2 linked regions of the Allorhodopirellula heiligendammensis genome follow. The protein of the gene in region 2 interacts with the protein of the main gene of each other region in a pairwise test. Links are inferred from orthologs where the notes say so. Each region holds a gene or a part of one and is shown on either strand. Other genes may lie near its edges.

Evidence for each region.
Region 1: the proteins of accC (region 2) and ribD interact in binary tests that used the Escherichia coli proteins (3 or more experiments, as listed by UniProt). The link is inferred for Allorhodopirellula heiligendammensis from one-to-one orthologs.

The regions. Positions count from the first base shown.
Region 1 is NZ_SJPU01000001.1:364,323-368,248, forward strand. Bases 482-3,313 are described here. They hold ribD (bifunctional diaminohydroxyphosphoribosylaminopyrimidine deaminase/5-amino-6-(5-phosphoribosylamino)uracil reductase RibD), read left to right. Parts: upstream 482-1,237; coding sequence 1,238-2,389; downstream 2,390-3,313. Other genes in these bases: Poly21_RS01355 (sigma-54-dependent transcriptional regulator), read left to right, coding at 482-981; Poly21_RS01365 (carboxylesterase family protein), read left to right, coding at 2,469-3,313. Outside these bases: more of Poly21_RS01355, read left to right, coding at 1-481; more of Poly21_RS01365, read left to right, coding at 3,314-3,335; Poly21_RS01370 (hypothetical protein), read right to left, coding at 3,353-3,926. UniProt on the Escherichia coli protein: Converts 2,5-diamino-6-(ribosylamino)-4(3h)-pyrimidinone 5'-phosphate into 5-amino-6-(ribosylamino)-2,4(1h,3h)-pyrimidinedione 5'-phosphate.
Region 2 is NZ_SJPU01000003.1:909,164-913,191, reverse strand. What follows is about bases 725-3,658. They hold accC (acetyl-CoA carboxylase biotin carboxylase subunit), read right to left. Parts: upstream 2,898-3,658; coding sequence 1,551-2,897; downstream 725-1,550. Other genes in these bases: Poly21_RS23270 (M24 family metallopeptidase), read right to left, coding at 3,545-3,658; accB (acetyl-CoA carboxylase biotin carboxyl carrier protein), read right to left, coding at 2,901-3,485; Poly21_RS23285 (sugar phosphate isomerase/epimerase family protein), read right to left, coding at 725-1,408. In the rest of the region: Poly21_RS23290 (Re/Si-specific NAD(P)(+) transhydrogenase subunit alpha), read right to left, coding at 1-313; more of Poly21_RS23285, read right to left, coding at 569-724; more of Poly21_RS23270, read right to left, coding at 3,659-4,028. UniProt on the Escherichia coli protein: This protein is a component of the acetyl coenzyme A carboxylase complex; first, biotin carboxylase catalyzes the carboxylation of the carrier protein and then the transcarboxylase transfers the carboxyl group to form malonyl-CoA.

The sequences.
Region 1 (3,926 bases), on a different replicon or contig from region 2:
CGCTTGCTTTCGGCTCTCATGCATCGGCTCCAACGCGCCGAGGGCCACAGCGACCTGATCGGCGGCCATGCGTCGATGGAAGCTGTCCGCAAATTAATTGGACGGGTCGCGCCCACTGACTCTACGGTATTGATCCGGGGAGAGACCGGCTGCGGGAAAGAACTGGTAGCTCGCGCGATCCACAGCCAAAGCCTACGTGCTGAAAAACCATTTGTCGCCGTCAACTGCGGTGCGCTGCCAGAGAACCTTATCGAGAGTGAACTCTTTGGGCACACAAAAGGCTCCTTCACCGGCGCCGATACGTCACGAGTTGGACTGTTTGAGGTCGCCAATGGCGGCACCCTGTTTCTCGATGAGATTGGAGAGCTACCGCTCGCGGTGCAAGCCAAGCTGTTGCGGGTGCTAGAGACCGGCGACATCCGTCGGCTCGGCGACAACGAGAGTCTGCATGTCGACGTGCGAATTGTCTGCGCCACACACCGCGACCTGGAGAAAATGGTGGGGGAACAGACATTCCGCGAAGACTTGATGTTCCGCATCAATACGTTCGAACTTCGCGTACCCCCACTGCGTGAGCGGATCGAAGATCTCGTTACGCTCGCGTCGCATCTACTGCGTCGCCATCGCCGGGATGGCGCTGACGATCAGCTCTTCACTCCCGAGGCGATCGCTGAACTTCAGGGTCACCAGTGGCCAGGCAACGTGCGTGAACTCGCCAATGTGATCGAGCACGCATCCGTCCTCTGTGATGCATTGCCGATCGGAGTAGAACACCTACCGGCTCATTTTTCGCAGCGAAAATTGCGGGATGATCTCGTCGGCACCGCTCCAATGTCCCTCAAAGAGCTGGAGCAACTTGCGATCGACCGCAGCATGAAGCGGCACGACGGAAACAAAAAGGCGGTGGCTGAGGAACTCGGCGTCAGCTTAAAAACACTCTACAATCGCCTCAACGTAACTGCGGAAGCGGAAGCCGCTTAAGTAACCGTTGGCGATCCGTAGCATCTTCCGATGTTTCGCTAACAATCCACCTGGAACGTGAGCATCCGAAGCATCATCGAGCGAACCTTCTGCTGGAGAGGCAAGTTTTAATAAATCTTGCGTGGGCGAGCTTCGCGATCACACTCCGAGCGATCACATTCCAAGCTACGGACGCTGCCCCCCTTCCCTCCGTGTCAACACCATCAAGCAACATCGCCCCGCGAGGCGATGTTGCGTTCCTCACCCAATGGACGCCATGGTTGATCCTGCCGTTGACGAAACGCACATGGCCGCGGCTGTCGAATTGGCGTGGGCTGGCCTCGGGTCAGTTGAGCCCAACCCCATGGTCGGCTGCGTGATCGTCCGCGCTGGCCAAGTGATCGGGCGTGGGTGCCACGAACGATTCGGCGAGGCGCATGCCGAAGTTAACGCGTTGCATGACTGTTTACAAAATGGGCATGACGCGAAGGGCGCGACCGCCTACGTCACTCTCGAACCGTGCTGCCACCACGGTAAGACCCCACCCTGCGCCGATGCCCTGATCGCTGCCGGGCTTGCCCGCGTCGTGATCGCGGTCGTCGACCCCTTTGAGCAAGTCTCCGGGGGCGGTGTCGCGAGATTGAAAGACGCCGGGATCGAAGTCGACACGGGGGTCGCAGTTGAACTCGCCACCAACCAACTCGCTGCATATCTGAAACGAGTGCGGACGGGTCGTCCGTGGGTGATTGCCAAATGGGCGATGAGCATGGACGGGCGGATTGCGACGGCCACCGGGCAAAGCCAGTGGATCACAGGCGAATCGGCCCGCCGCGAGGTACATGCCTTACGCGGCCGGATCGATGGGATCGCTGTCGGCATGGGCACCGTCCTGGCGGACGACCCGCTCCTGACCGCCCGGCCAAGTGGGCCCCGCACTCTCAATCGCACTCTCAATCGCATCGTCTTCGCACAAACGCGAGTGCCTCCTCTGGATCGTCAACTTGTAAAAACTGCAACTAAAACGCCGCTGTGGCTGATCGCTGGGCCGCTGGTTCGAGACGCAGATTTGGCCGCGCTGAGCGGCCATGGCGCCAGGGTGATCCGCTGTCAAAATCCAGATCCTATCGCCATGATTGATGAGGCGCTGCTGCGACTTGGCGGGCGTGATAATCCCGGCGGCACCCCCCTCACAAACCTGATGGTTGAAGGCGGCGGGCGGCTGCTGGGCAGCTTCGCTGCAGCTGAGCAAATTGACGAAGCGCATGTTTACATTGGCAGCAAATTGATCGGTGGCCAGGCGGCTCCCGGTCCGGTGGGCGATCCAGGAATTTCCCAGCTCAATCGATCCATCTCACTCCGCGTTGGCTCGGTCGACCGATTCGACGATGACGTGCGGATCATTTATCGAAAAGCCTCCCAGCACCGTTGAGCAGCTATAATAAGCGACAACCAAGTGCTTTCCAACTTCGGCAAACCGCTCGCACTCTCTCTCACTTTTGCTGCTCACCATGACTCGAAATCGTCTGCTTGCCTGCATCATTTTGATCGCATCGGCCTCGCTCCTAATGCTGACACCAACCATTGGCGAAGAAACAACTAATACTCAGGATATGTTCAAAAAAGAAACCTACGTCAGCTCAGGTGGCGGCGAACTGAAGTATCGCATCCACATTCCGCAATCCGCCAGCACCGATGCCAAACTACCGTTGGTATTGTTTCTGCACGGTGCGGGCGAGCGTGGCAACGATAACGAAGCGCAGCTCAAGCATGGCGCGACCGAGTTCCTCAAAAACGGGCGTGACGAGCAATTCCCGGCGATTATCGTTGCCCCGCAATGCCCTCGCGACATGAAATGGGTTGATGCCGATTGGTCTCAATCCGAGGGCGAGGGTACGTTCATGTCCACCCCCTCACCAACGATGAACCTCGTCTTTCAACTACTCGACGAGGTCATTGCCCAAGGCAACGTGGACACCTCGCGATTGTACGTCACCGGTCTCTCCATGGGCGGCTATGGAAGCTGGTACGCGGCAGCGGAGTACCGCACCATGGCGAGCCACGAGGTTGCCGACGCAGCAAGGGACTCAGGCCGTGCCGCGACCAGTGGCTTCGCCGCCATGATCGCTGTCTGCGGCGGTGGCGATTCCAGCTGGGCCGATCGCTACGACCCTGTTAGCGTTTGGGCCGTTCACGGCGACGCTGACACTGCTGTGCCCGTCATTCGCAGTCGTGCCATGATCGCCGCCTTGGTCAACGGAGGCCATCCAGGGGAAATTCGCTATACCGAACGCGCCGGTGTCGACCATGACAGTTGGACCCAGACGTACGCCGATGATGAAACCTACGATTGGCTATTCTCGCAATCGCGCCAGTAAAGCTGCGGGATTAACGTTTATCTGTCATCGGCGATAACCGACCATGGGATGTTAAAGTAAACCCCGTTGGGATCGCTGATCTTGGGGCCTTGAAAGGGTGGCGCGATCGACGGAGCGTCCCACACCCTGTCGTCGCCGCGAGAGAGCTGCAAGCGGCGGTGATTCTGTCGTACAGGCGCGCAATACCAAGACCGCCTCTCGCCTTCGACGCGTGCTTCCACCATCAGCAGTAGTTCTGGATCGGTGCCATCGACAAAAGCAAAAAGGGCTCCGTTTTCGACATGGTTCGGCTCGCTCTGATACTGATACAAAGGGGCTGTTAGCAATCGCAGTTCACGGAACCTATCTTCGTGAGCAACCTCCTGAATTCGACCGCGGAACTGCCGAGCGAGACGTAATATCTCCAGGCGTCGCACCGAGTTTTTTTGACTTGGCGACGGAACATCCGCCAGCTTAAAAAACTGAATGCCAGGCTCAGTCGGATGCCATACCGCCACATTGTTCAGAGTTGCAGTGAGCGGATCGGACGACAGCGATTGAAAGGTGAGCCGACGGGCAGCGACAGGTCCATCCACTCTGGCGTAGATACTC
Region 2 (4,028 bases):
CCACCAAGTCCCGGCGATTCATCGGATCGAGGAAACTGACATGCACGCTGCCACTTTTGAGCGTTTCAATATCGCGGGCTTCGGGCTGGCGAACTCGCAGTACCAAGTCCGCTTGCGAGAGCACCTCATCCCGATCGGCCACAACCGACACTCCTGCCTCGGTGTACTCCTCGTCGGAGAAGCCCGACGCGAGCCCGAGACCGGACTCCGCAGTTATCTCGAACCCACTTCCGATCAGCTTTTTCGCGTTGCTCGGCACGAGCGAGGTTCTGAGTTCGCCCGGCCAGGTCTCGACCGGTACACCAATTCGCATTTCATTTCCCGTCGGTTTGTCACAACGATCCCACCAAACTGAGACTACAGCCTAAGCTGAGCCGGAGAGAAAAGAAAGTCTGGCGAAGGTGAACAATCATGCGCCGCGACCGCGGCCGAGCGTGCTGAGCACGCCAGCGTGATCGTTTCTTTTGCGTCGTACTGCGCATCGTGGAAGGTATCGACGGGCATGCGTGGCTCGCCACATGCGGCTCACCACTCAGCCCAACTGCCGTTACAGGATTGTCGTCAGCGTCTAGGTAGACACCTTTTCCATGGCGGCATTGGCAATGGTGACGCATTGGCGAATCTCAGCGAGCGGATTGCTCGGGTCTTCTTCGTACTCGAGCGACAACGCACCGTTGGTGGGAAAGCCAACGTCCTGCATGGCGACGAAGACGCCTTCGACATCGAGGTGCCCTTGGCCCAAGACCACACCCTTGGTGTGTTCTTTCATCTCAGCAAAGTCCTTGAGATGGACGCCATACAGACGTCCTTTCAGCGAGCGGATCACCTCGACGGGTTCTTGCCCAGATCGGATGTAGTGTCCGAGGTCTGCGCACGCCCCAATCCGCTCGTCATGACCTTCGATCGCCTTGAGCACATCAACGACTTGGTTGTAACGCGCCGACGGACCGTGATTGTGGATGGCGATGCGAATGTCGAACTCGTCGACGAGGTCGTCCAAACTATCGAAAGCGGCCGGCTCTGGATCTGCCGTAATGGTCGGCACACCAAGTGCCTTGGCAAATTCAAACAGCTTGCGATTGGCAGCAGCGTCGCCACCAAAATGATTCACGCCGTGCGCAGAAATTGACATACCCAAGTCGGACACGCGTTTCTTAATCTCCGCGATCTGCTCCGGCGTCGAGTTGATTGGCAGCATCCCACTGTAGAACTCCACCTCATCAAATCCGAGATCAGCGGCGTGTTGCAACGCATCATTGACGTTGTAACCCCGCAAGGAATAGAGCTGAATGCCCAATTTTGCTTGGGGGGCACCGGCGGCCCATGCTGGCCGAGGCAGTGTGGCCGCAGCCACCGTTGCAGCCGTAGCAGCGAGCCATCGTCGTCGTGAGAATGAAGGAAAATCCATGGGAGATCTCATACGGGTAAAATACGAAGTGGGGAATCCCCACCAGCATAACCCGGACGTATCGTGGTGGCGAGTTACGCAGACACCAAATGTTTCCCCGCTCAATTCTCACGACCGGCGAAACCGTCGGTCGGCAATCCGACTACTGCCCTTTGTATGCTCGGTCGACATACTTGGTGTCGACACTGCCGCCGAGGAACGCTTCGTCCCGCAGGATCCATTCGTGGAACGGGACCGTCGTCGAAATTCCTTCTACCTGCAGTTCGCGGAGCGCGCGGAGCATCGTGGCGATGGCGAGTTCCCGTGTGGGCCGATGGACAATCAATTTGCCAATCATCGAATCGTAGTAGGGAGGCACCGTATAACCGGTCGCCACGTGCGAATCAAATCGCACACCCAATCCGCCGGGAGCGAACATCGATTGAATTTTGCCGGGGCAAGGTTGAAAGTTCTTCTTGGGATCTTCCGCATTGATCCGGCACTCAATCGCCACGCCGCTGACGTGGAGATCATGTTGGGCGAAAGACAGGGTCTCACCCGCAGCAACGCGAATTTGCTCTTGGATCAGGTCCACACCGGTAATCATCTCCGACACCGGATGCTCGACCTGGATACGCGCGTTGACCTCGATGAAGTAAAAGTTGTAGTCCTTGTCCACGATGAACTCGACCGTGCCCGCACCCGCGTAATCGGCGCCGGCGATCATACGGACGGCGGCATCACAGATCGCCTCGCGGCGTTCTTGGGGCAGATCAGGACTGGGAGCTTCTTCGACGAGTTTTTGGTGTCGCCGCTGGACGCTGCAATCCCGTTCGAACAAATGGCAGACGTTCCCGTGGGTATCGGCGATGACCTGAACCTCGATGTGACGCGGGTTCGCAACGAATTTCTCGAGGTACACACCGCCATTGCCAAATGCTGCAATGGCTTCGTTTCGCGCAGCTTCGAGTTGGCTGACGAGCACCTCTTCGCTCTCGGCAACCCGCATGCCTTTGCCGCCACCACCGGCGGTGGCTTTGATCAGCACCGGAAACCCGATCTCCTGGGCTACTGCCGCGGCGCGACTAAAGTCAGTGATCAACCCATCGCTCCCGGGCACGACGGGGACGTTCTGGGCAACCGCCATGCTGCGGGCGGTGTTCTTGTCTCCGAGTTTTTCCATCGCGCTGGGCGAAGGACCGATGAATTCAAAGCCGCTGCTCCGGCACATTTCGTTAAACTGAGCATTCTCAGCTAAGAAACCGTAGCCGGGGTGAATCGCATCCGCCCCGGAGACTTCTGCCGCAGCGATGATCCGGTCGGTTTTAAGATAACTATCGGCGCTGCGGGCGGTACCGACGCAAATCGCCCGATCGGCGAGCTTGACGTGCATGGAGTCGGCATCCGCTTGGCTAAAAACCGCGACGGATTCAATGCCCATTTCACGGCAGGCACGGATGATGCGCAGCGCAATTTCGCCACGATTGGCGATCAAGATTCGTTGAAACATCGCTCAGCTACCGGTCTGGATGCGGAAGAGGGGCTTGTTGAAGTCGACGGGTTCCTGATCACCCACGAGCACCTCGACGATTTTGCCGCTGCATTCGGCGGGAATCTCGTTGAACACCTTCATCGCTTCGACGATGCACACGACGGTGTCTTCGCTGACCCGGTCGCCAACTTTGACAAACGCCGGCGCCTCGGGGTTCGCTCGAGCGTAGAATGTCCCCACCATGGGCGAATTAATCGTGATCGTACCGGCGGTCGATGCTGCTGCGTCGGATCCACCGCTAGCGGGGGCTGCGGCCGCCGGAGCCGGGGCTGGCGCCGCAGCGACAGGGGCGGGGGCAGGTGCGCTAACGGGGTACGCGGCGGGTACGGGCTGCGAGCCGCCACGGGTCAATCGAATGCGATCGTCGGCCTGCTGCAGGTCCACTTCGCTGAGTTCGTGTTGCTCCATCAACTCGACGATCTGGCGAATGCGATCGATGTCGAAAACGTCGCCCGGTCCAGTCGCTGAGCGAGATTTTGCCCCCTGAGGGGATTTCGAGCCAACGCTCTTGGTGGTCGAGCCGCGTTTGGGCGAATCAGCAGTCATGCGAAAAGCCTGAGTTTCAAAACGAAAGGGTGGTGTGCGTGGGGATTCAGACCGGTGTTTTACATTACCAGCGGGCAATCATCGAGACCCTTGGGGAGGTCGCTGAGCAATTCACAGCCAGTATCGGTGACCAACAGATCATCTTCGATGCGAATACCGAACTCCCCCTCGAAATACACACCTGGCTCGACGGTCAGCACCATTCCGCTGCGGAGCGTCTCGGTGCAGGCTGGACCCATGCGGGGATCTTCGTGAATTTCGAGTCCAAAACCGTGCCCCAGTCCGTGACTGAATGCCTCGGCGAAACCGGCTTTGGCGAGGACGGCGCGGGCGGCGGCATCGACCTCAACGGCCGCGACGCCGTCGCGAATGGTGGCAATCGCTGCGAGCTGCGCTTCGAGAACGGCCTGGTAAGCGGCTTCATACCGGTCGGAATTGGCAGATTTCGAGCCTGGGCGGTGCAGAGTGCGGGTCAGATCGCTGCAATACCCGTCGACTTTCGCCCCCCAATCAATCAATAAAGTGCGACACTCGCCCAGCGGC